Linked DNA regions of Alicycliphilus denitrificans K601. The protein of the gene in region 1 interacts with the protein of each later gene in a pairwise test. Links are inferred from orthologs where the notes say so. Each region holds a gene or a part of one and is shown on either strand. Other genes may lie near its edges. The genes, in order: ALIDE2_RS08190 and clpB.

Region 1 (3,305 bases):
TTGGAACTGTGCGGCCTTGGATGTGGTGCCCGGGGCCGGAATCGAACCGGCACGCCTTGCGGCGGGGGATTTTGAGTCCCCTGCGTCTACCAATTTCACCACCCGGGCGACGCAAAAAACGAAGTCGCAAATTATGGCACAGTAGCGTCGTATGAAAACCTATCCCACCATTGAAGACGCCATCGGGCGCACGCCGCTGGTCGTATTGCAGCGCATCGGGGCGCAGGACAACGCGGCGCGCGGCAACGTCATCCTGGGCAAGCTGGAGGGCAACAACCCCGCGGGTTCGGTCAAGGACAGGCCGGCCGTGTCGATGATCCGGCGCGCCGAGGAGCGCGGCGAGATCAGGCCCGGCGATACGCTGATCGAGGCCACCTCGGGTAACACCGGCATCGCGCTGGCGATGGCTGCGGCCATCAGGGGCTACCGCATGGTGCTGATCATGCCCGAGGACCTGTCGGTGGAGCGCGCACAGACCATGAAGGCCTTCGGCGCTGAGCTCATCCTCACGCCCAAGAGCGGGGGCATGGAATATGCGCGTGACCTGGCCGAGCAGATGGTCGCGCAGGGCAAGGGCGTGGTGCTGGACCAGTTCGCCAACCCCGACAACCCGCGCATCCACTACGAGACCACGGGCCCCGAGATCTGGGAGCAGACCGAGGGGCGCGTCACGCACTTCGTGAGCGCCATGGGCACCACGGGCACGATCACCGGCGTGTCGCGCTTCCTGCGCGAGAAGAACCCGGGCGTGCGCATCATCGGCGCGCAGCCCTGCGAGGGCTCGCGCATCCCGGGCATCCGCAAGTGGCCCGAGGAGTACCAGCCCAGGATCTACGACCCGCAGATGGTGGACGAGCTGGTGCTGGTGCACCAGGACGACGCCGAGGACATGGCCCGGCGCCTTGCGCGCGAGGAGGGCATTTTCGGCGGCATCTCCGCGGCCGGCGCGTGCTGGGTGGCGCAGCGGATCGCCGAGCGCGAGCAGAACGCGACGATCGTCTTCGTGGTCTGCGACCGGGGCGACCGCTACCTGTCCACCGGCGTCTTCCCCGCCTGACCGCCATGCGCTACGAAACCCGCTTCTGCCCCCACTGCGCCACGCCGCTCGAATTCATCACGCTGCTGGAAGACAGCGGCGACAAGGAACGCCTGCGCTGCGGCGCCTGCGGCTGGACGCACTGGAACAACCCCACGCCGGTGCTGGCCGCCATCGTGGAGGTCGATGGCCGCGTGCTGCTGGCGCGCAACGCGCTGTGGCCGCCCAAGATGTTCGCGCTGATCACCGGCTTCATGGAGGCGGGCGAGTCGCCCGAGGAGGGCATCGCGCGCGAGGTCAAGGAGGAGACCAACCTCGACGCGCGCGCCGTCAAGCTCGTGGGCGCGTACGAGTTCCTGCGCATGAACCAGGTCATCATCGCCTACCACGTGCAGGCCGAGGGCGAGGTGCGCCTGTCGCCCGAGCTGGTGGACCACCGTTTCTATGAGCTGGGCGAGCTCAAGTGCTGGCCCGCCGGCACGGGCTATGCACTGGCCGACTGGCTGCGCTCGCGCGGGCACGAGCCGGTGTTCTTCACGGACGAGGAAAACGCGGAGCGCCGCCGCGGGCTCGACGCGCCGAAGGATTAGCAAGCATGGACATCCACAAGGAAATCGACACCCGGGGCCTGAACTGCCCCCTGCCCATCCTCAAGGCCAAGAAGGCCCTGGCCGACATGGAAAGCGGCCAGCTGCTCAGAGTGGTGGCCACCGACAGCGGCTCGCTGCGCGACTTCCAGGCGTTCGCCAAGCAGACGGGCAACGAGCTGGTCGAGCAGCAGACCATGGGCGATGAGTACATCCACGTGCTGCGCCGGCGCTGAGCAGCAGATGGGCCTCCAACGCTTGCTGGGCAAGCGCTGGCAGCTATCGAAACAATGGCGCGATGCGATGCGATGCGATGCGGGCGGGCGTTACAGCTCCAGTGAGCGCAGGTAGTCGCGGAACTGCGCGCCCACCTGCGGGTGCTTCAGGGCAAGCTCGACCGTGGCCTCCAGGAAGCCTTCCTTGCTACCGCAATCGTAGCGCTTGCCGCTGTATTGGTACGCGTAGACGGTCTCCTGCTGCATCAGGCGCGCGATGGCGTCGGTGAGCTGGATCTCGCCGCCCACGCCGCGCGGCTGGTTGCGGATCTCCTCGAAGATGCGCGGGGTGAGCACGTAGCGGCCGGCCACGCCCATGCGCGAGGGGGCGACCTCGGGCGCGGGCTTCTCCACGATCTCGTCCACGCGCATCAGGGCGCCGCCGGCGGCCTCGCCCTTCACGATGCCGTAGCGGCGCGTGTGCTCCTGCGGCACCTCCTGCACAGCCAGCAGGGAGCGGCCCTGCTTGGCGAACGCGGCGGTCATCTGCGCCATCACGCCGGGGCCGCCGTCCTCACCCACCATCAGGTCGTCGGCCAGCAGCACGGCGAAGGGCTCGTCGCCGACCAGGGGCTCGGCGCACAGCACGGCGTGGCCCAGGCCCAGGCTGCGCGGCTGGCGCACGAACAGGCAGTTCATGTCGGCCGGGGCGATGCTGCGCACCAACTCCAGCATTTCCTTCTTGCCGGCCTGCTCCAGCTCGTTTTCGAGTTCGTAGGCGGTGTCGAAGTGGTCCTCGATGGCGCGCTTGCTGCGGCCGGTGACGAACACCATGTCGCGTATCCCCGCCTCGTAGGCTTCTTCGACGGCGTACTGGATCAGCGGTTTGTCGACCACCGGCAGCATTTCCTTGGGGCTGGCCTTGGTGGCGGGCAAGAAGCGCGTGCCCAGGCCGGCAACGGGGAAGACGGCCTTGCGGATGGGGGAGGTGGTCATGGTCGCTCCAAATAAGTGAGTGCTTTGCGCTTGTTCAGCAAGGATTCCATATGGTTTTCATGCTGAAAACGTTTACTGGCAAGCGGTGATAGCTCTTGTTTTTGATGTCAACCCAGGCGGGCGAGCTGCTCCTGGATGCGCGAAAGCGTGGCGCCGAAGTCGGCCACGCGCTTTTTCTCCTGCTCGATGACGGCGGGCGGCGCCTTGGCGACGAAGGCCTCGTTGCCCAGTTTGCCGTTGGCCTTGGCGATCTCGCCCGCGAGGCGCGCGGCTTCCTTGGACAGGCGGGCCTTTTCGGCGGCCACGTCGATCTCGACGAACAGCGCCAGGCGGGCGCTGCCGACCACGTTGACGGGCGCGGCCTGCGCGGCGGCGGCCCAGGCGGGCGCGTCGTCGAACACCTTGACCTCGCTGAGCTTGGCCAGGTTTTGCAGCACCGCCGCATTGGCGCGCAGGAAGGCGGCGTCCTCG
Region 2 (3,507 bases), 490 kb from region 1 along the record:
TGGAACTCGAACACCACGTGGTGCGTGTTGCGCGGCGATGGGTAGAGCGTGTAGTCGGCGGTGGTGATGGTCTGCAGGGCCATGGCGGGCGGGGCGTTAAAGTGCCGGGCAATGCCGCCATTTTGCAATGCCTGACCCCATGACCCGCGTTTCCATCCAGACCCAGGATTTCGATGTCTCCGCCGAGCTGGCGGCGTTGCGCGCCCGGGACGCGCGCGTGGGCGCCGTGTGCTGCTTCGTGGGCACGGTGCGCGACCGCAACGACGGCGACGCCGTCGCCACGATGGAGCTGGAGCACTACCCCGGCATGACGGAGCAGTCCATCGAGGCCATGATCGACGAGGCCTTCGCGCGCTTCGACCTGTACGGCGTGCGCGTGATCCACCGCGTGGGGCTGCTGGCCCCGCTCGACCAGATCGTGCTCGTGGCCGTGACCTCGGCGCACCGCGGCGAGAGCTTCCAGGCCTGCGAGTTCCTCATGGACTACCTCAAGACCCAGGCGCCGTTCTGGAAGAAGGAAGCCACGCCGCAGGGCGCGCGCTGGGTCGATGCGCGCGTGAGCGACGACGCGGCGCTGGCGCGCTGGGGCATCGCCGCGCCGCCTCAGGCAGGCTGAATTTATCGCGCCATGGCTTGAAATCAGGGCGCCGCAGCCTTAGCTAGCGACAAGTTGGAGGTCTTACATGCGTCTTGACAAACTCACCACGAAATTCCAGGAAGCCCTGTCCGATGCCCAGTCGCTCGCGCTGGGCCATGACAACGCCTATATCGAGCCCGTGCACCTGCTGGCCGCCATGCTGCGCCAGGAGGACGGCCCGCGCGCGCTGCTGGAGCGCGCCGGCGCCAACGTGCCCGGCCTGCTGAAGGCGTCCGAGGCCGCCATCAAGCGCCTGCCACAGGTGCAGGGCCATGACCAGGTGCAGGCCAGCCCCGAGCTGGGCCGCGTGCTGCAGGCTACCGAGAAGGAGGCCATCCAGCGCGGCGACCAGTTCATCGCAAGCGAGCTGTTCCTGCTGGCCCTCGTGGACAGCAAGGGCGAGGCAGCGCAGATCGCCAAGGACAACGGCCTCACGCGCAAGAGCCTGGAAGCCGCCATCGACGCCGTGCGCGGCGGCCAGAAGGTGGACAGCGCCGAGGCCGAGGGCCAGCGCGAGGCCCTGAAGAAATACACCCTGGACCTGACCGAGCGCGCGCGCCAGGGCAAGCTCGACCCCGTGATCGGGCGCGACGACGAGATCCGCCGCGCCATCCAGGTGCTGCAGCGGCGCAGCAAGAACAACCCCGTGCTGATCGGCGAGCCCGGCGTGGGCAAGACCGCCATCGTGGAGGGCCTGGCCCAGCGCATCGTCGCGGGCGAGGTGCCCGAGACGCTCAAGAACAAGCGCGTGCTGGTGCTGGACATGGCGGGCCTGCTGGCCGGCGCCAAGTACCGCGGCGAGTTCGAGGAGCGCCTGAAGTCCGTGCTCAAGGAAGTGGCGCAGGACGAGGGCCGCATCATCCTGTTCATCGACGAGATCCACACCATGGTCGGCGCCGGCAAGGCCGAGGGCGCGATCGACGCGGGCAATATGCTCAAGCCCGCCCTCGCGCGCGGCGAGCTGCACTGCATCGGCGCGACCACGCTGGACGAATACCGCAAGTACATCGAGAAGGACGCGGCGCTGGAACGGCGCTTCCAGAAAGTGCTGGTCGAGGAGCCCTCGGTGGAGGACACCATCGCCATCCTGCGCGGCCTGCAGGTGCGCTACGAGGCGCACCATGGCGTGGACATCACCGACCCGGCCATCGTCGCCGCGGCGGAACTCTCCCACCGCTACATCACCGACCGCTTCCTGCCCGACAAGGCCATCGACCTGATCGACGAGGCGGCTGCGCGCATCAAGATCGAAATCGACTCCAAGCCCGAGGCGCTGGACAAGCTCGAACGCCGCATGATCCAGCTCAAGATCGAGCGCGAGGCGATGAAGAAGGAGACCGACGAGGCCTCGCAGAAGCGCCTGCAGCTCATCGAGGAAGAGCTGGCCAACGCCGAGCGCGAGTACGCCGACCTGGAAGAGGTCTGGAAGGCCGAGAAGGCCAGCGCCCAGGGCAGCGAGCAGATCCGCAAGGACATCGACGCGATCCGCATCCAGATCGAGGACCTGAAGCGCAAGGGCGACTACAACCGCGTGGCTGAGCTGCAGTACGGCAAGCTGCCCGAGCTGGAGAAGCGCCTGAAGGAGGCGCAGGACAGCGAGGCCGGCGGCGGCGCGCCCAGGCACCAGCTGCTGCGCACCCACGTGGGCGCGGAGGAGATCGCCGAGGTGGTGAGCCGCGCCACCGGCATCCCCGTGGCCAAGATGATGCAGGGCGAGAAGGACAAGCTGCTACACATGGAGGAAAAGCTGCACGAGCGCGTGGTGGGCCAGGACGAGGCGATCTCCGCCGTGGCCAACGCCATCCGCCGCTCGCGCTCGGGCCTGTCGGACCCCAACAGGCCGCTGGGCAGCTTCCTGTTCCTCGGCCCCACGGGCGTGGGCAAGACCGAGCTGTGCAAGGCGCTGGCGGGCTTCCTGTTCGACAGCGAAGAGCACATGGTGCGCATCGACATGAGCGAGTTTATGGAAAAGCATAGCGTTGCGCGCTTGATTGGTGCGCCTCCGGGCTATGTCGGCTATGAAGAGGGCGGCTATCTAACCGAGGCCGTGCGGCGCAAGCCCTATTCCGTGCTGCTGCTCGACGAGGTGGAGAAGGCCCATCCCGACGTGTTCAACGTGCTGCTGCAGGTGCTCGACGACGGGCGTCTGACCGACGGCCAGGGCCGCACCGTGGACTTCAAGAACACGGTGATCGTCATGACCAGCAACATCGGCTCGCCGCTGATCCAGGCCATGGTGGGGCAGGACGCCGAGGACATCAAGGAAGCGGTGTGGGGGGAACTCAAGAGCCATTTCCGACCCGAATTCCTGAACCGCATCGACGAGACGGTGGTGTTCCACGGCCTCGACGCGAAACACATCGAAGCCATTGCCCGCATTCAGTTGCGGCTGCTGGAGGCGCGGCTTGCGAAGATGGATCTCTCGCTGCAAGTGTCTCCGGCCGCCATGGGCGAGCTGGCCAAGGTGGGGTTCGATCCGGTGTTCGGTGCGCGGCCGCTCAAGAGGGCGATCCAGCAGCGTATCGAGAACCCGCTGTCCAGGCTGCTGCTCGAAGGGCGCTATCCGCCCAAGAGCGTGATTCCGGTGGACGTCGATCCTGTGAAGGATCCAGGGGTATTCCACTTTGGCGAGGCCCGCGCGGCGGGCTGAGCCCTACCATAGGGCATGCGCGGGCCCTGGCCCGCGCGCCCGGATGTCAGAAAGGGGCATGGTTTGAATGAAGTTGTGGCCGGTGTGATCCGGTGGGCGTTGCGTCTGGTGGTCTTTGCCATGGGCGTGGTTCTGTTCCTGAGCCTGGTGGTGGCCGCCGCAGTGTTGGCGCTGGTGTGGGGCCTGCGCGCCCTCTGGGCGCGGCTGACCGGCAGGTCGG

The links.
Region 2: the proteins of ALIDE2_RS08190 (region 1) and clpB interact in binary tests that used the Escherichia coli proteins (3 or more experiments, as listed by UniProt). The link is inferred for Alicycliphilus denitrificans K601 from one-to-one orthologs.

The regions. Positions count from the first base shown.
Region 1 is NC_015422.1:1,727,569-1,730,873, forward strand. The notes cover bases 250-3,245. They hold ALIDE2_RS08190 (sulfurtransferase TusA family protein), read left to right. Parts: upstream 250-1,631; coding sequence 1,632-1,859; downstream 1,860-3,245. Other genes in these bases: cysM (cysteine synthase CysM), read left to right, coding at 250-1,057; ALIDE2_RS08185 (NUDIX hydrolase), read left to right, coding at 1,063-1,626; galU (UTP--glucose-1-phosphate uridylyltransferase GalU), read right to left, coding at 1,950-2,834; ALIDE2_RS08200 (valine--tRNA ligase), read right to left, coding at 2,942-3,245. Outside these bases: more of cysM, read left to right, coding at 152-249; more of ALIDE2_RS08200, read right to left, coding at 3,246-3,305. UniProt on the Escherichia coli protein: Involved in thiosulfate metabolism.
Region 2 is NC_015422.1:1,234,925-1,238,431, forward strand. The notes cover bases 290-3,487. They hold clpB (ATP-dependent chaperone ClpB), read left to right. Parts: upstream 290-683; coding sequence 684-3,287; downstream 3,288-3,487. Other genes in these bases: moaE (molybdopterin synthase catalytic subunit MoaE), read left to right, coding at 290-616; ALIDE2_RS05925 (hypothetical protein), read left to right, coding at 3,351-3,487. Also shown: ALIDE2_RS05910 (hypothetical protein), read right to left, coding at 1-83; more of moaE, read left to right, coding at 140-289; more of ALIDE2_RS05925, read left to right, coding at 3,488-3,507. UniProt on the Escherichia coli protein: Part of a stress-induced multi-chaperone system, it is involved in the recovery of the cell from heat-induced damage, in cooperation with DnaK, DnaJ and GrpE. Acts before DnaK, in the processing of protein aggregates.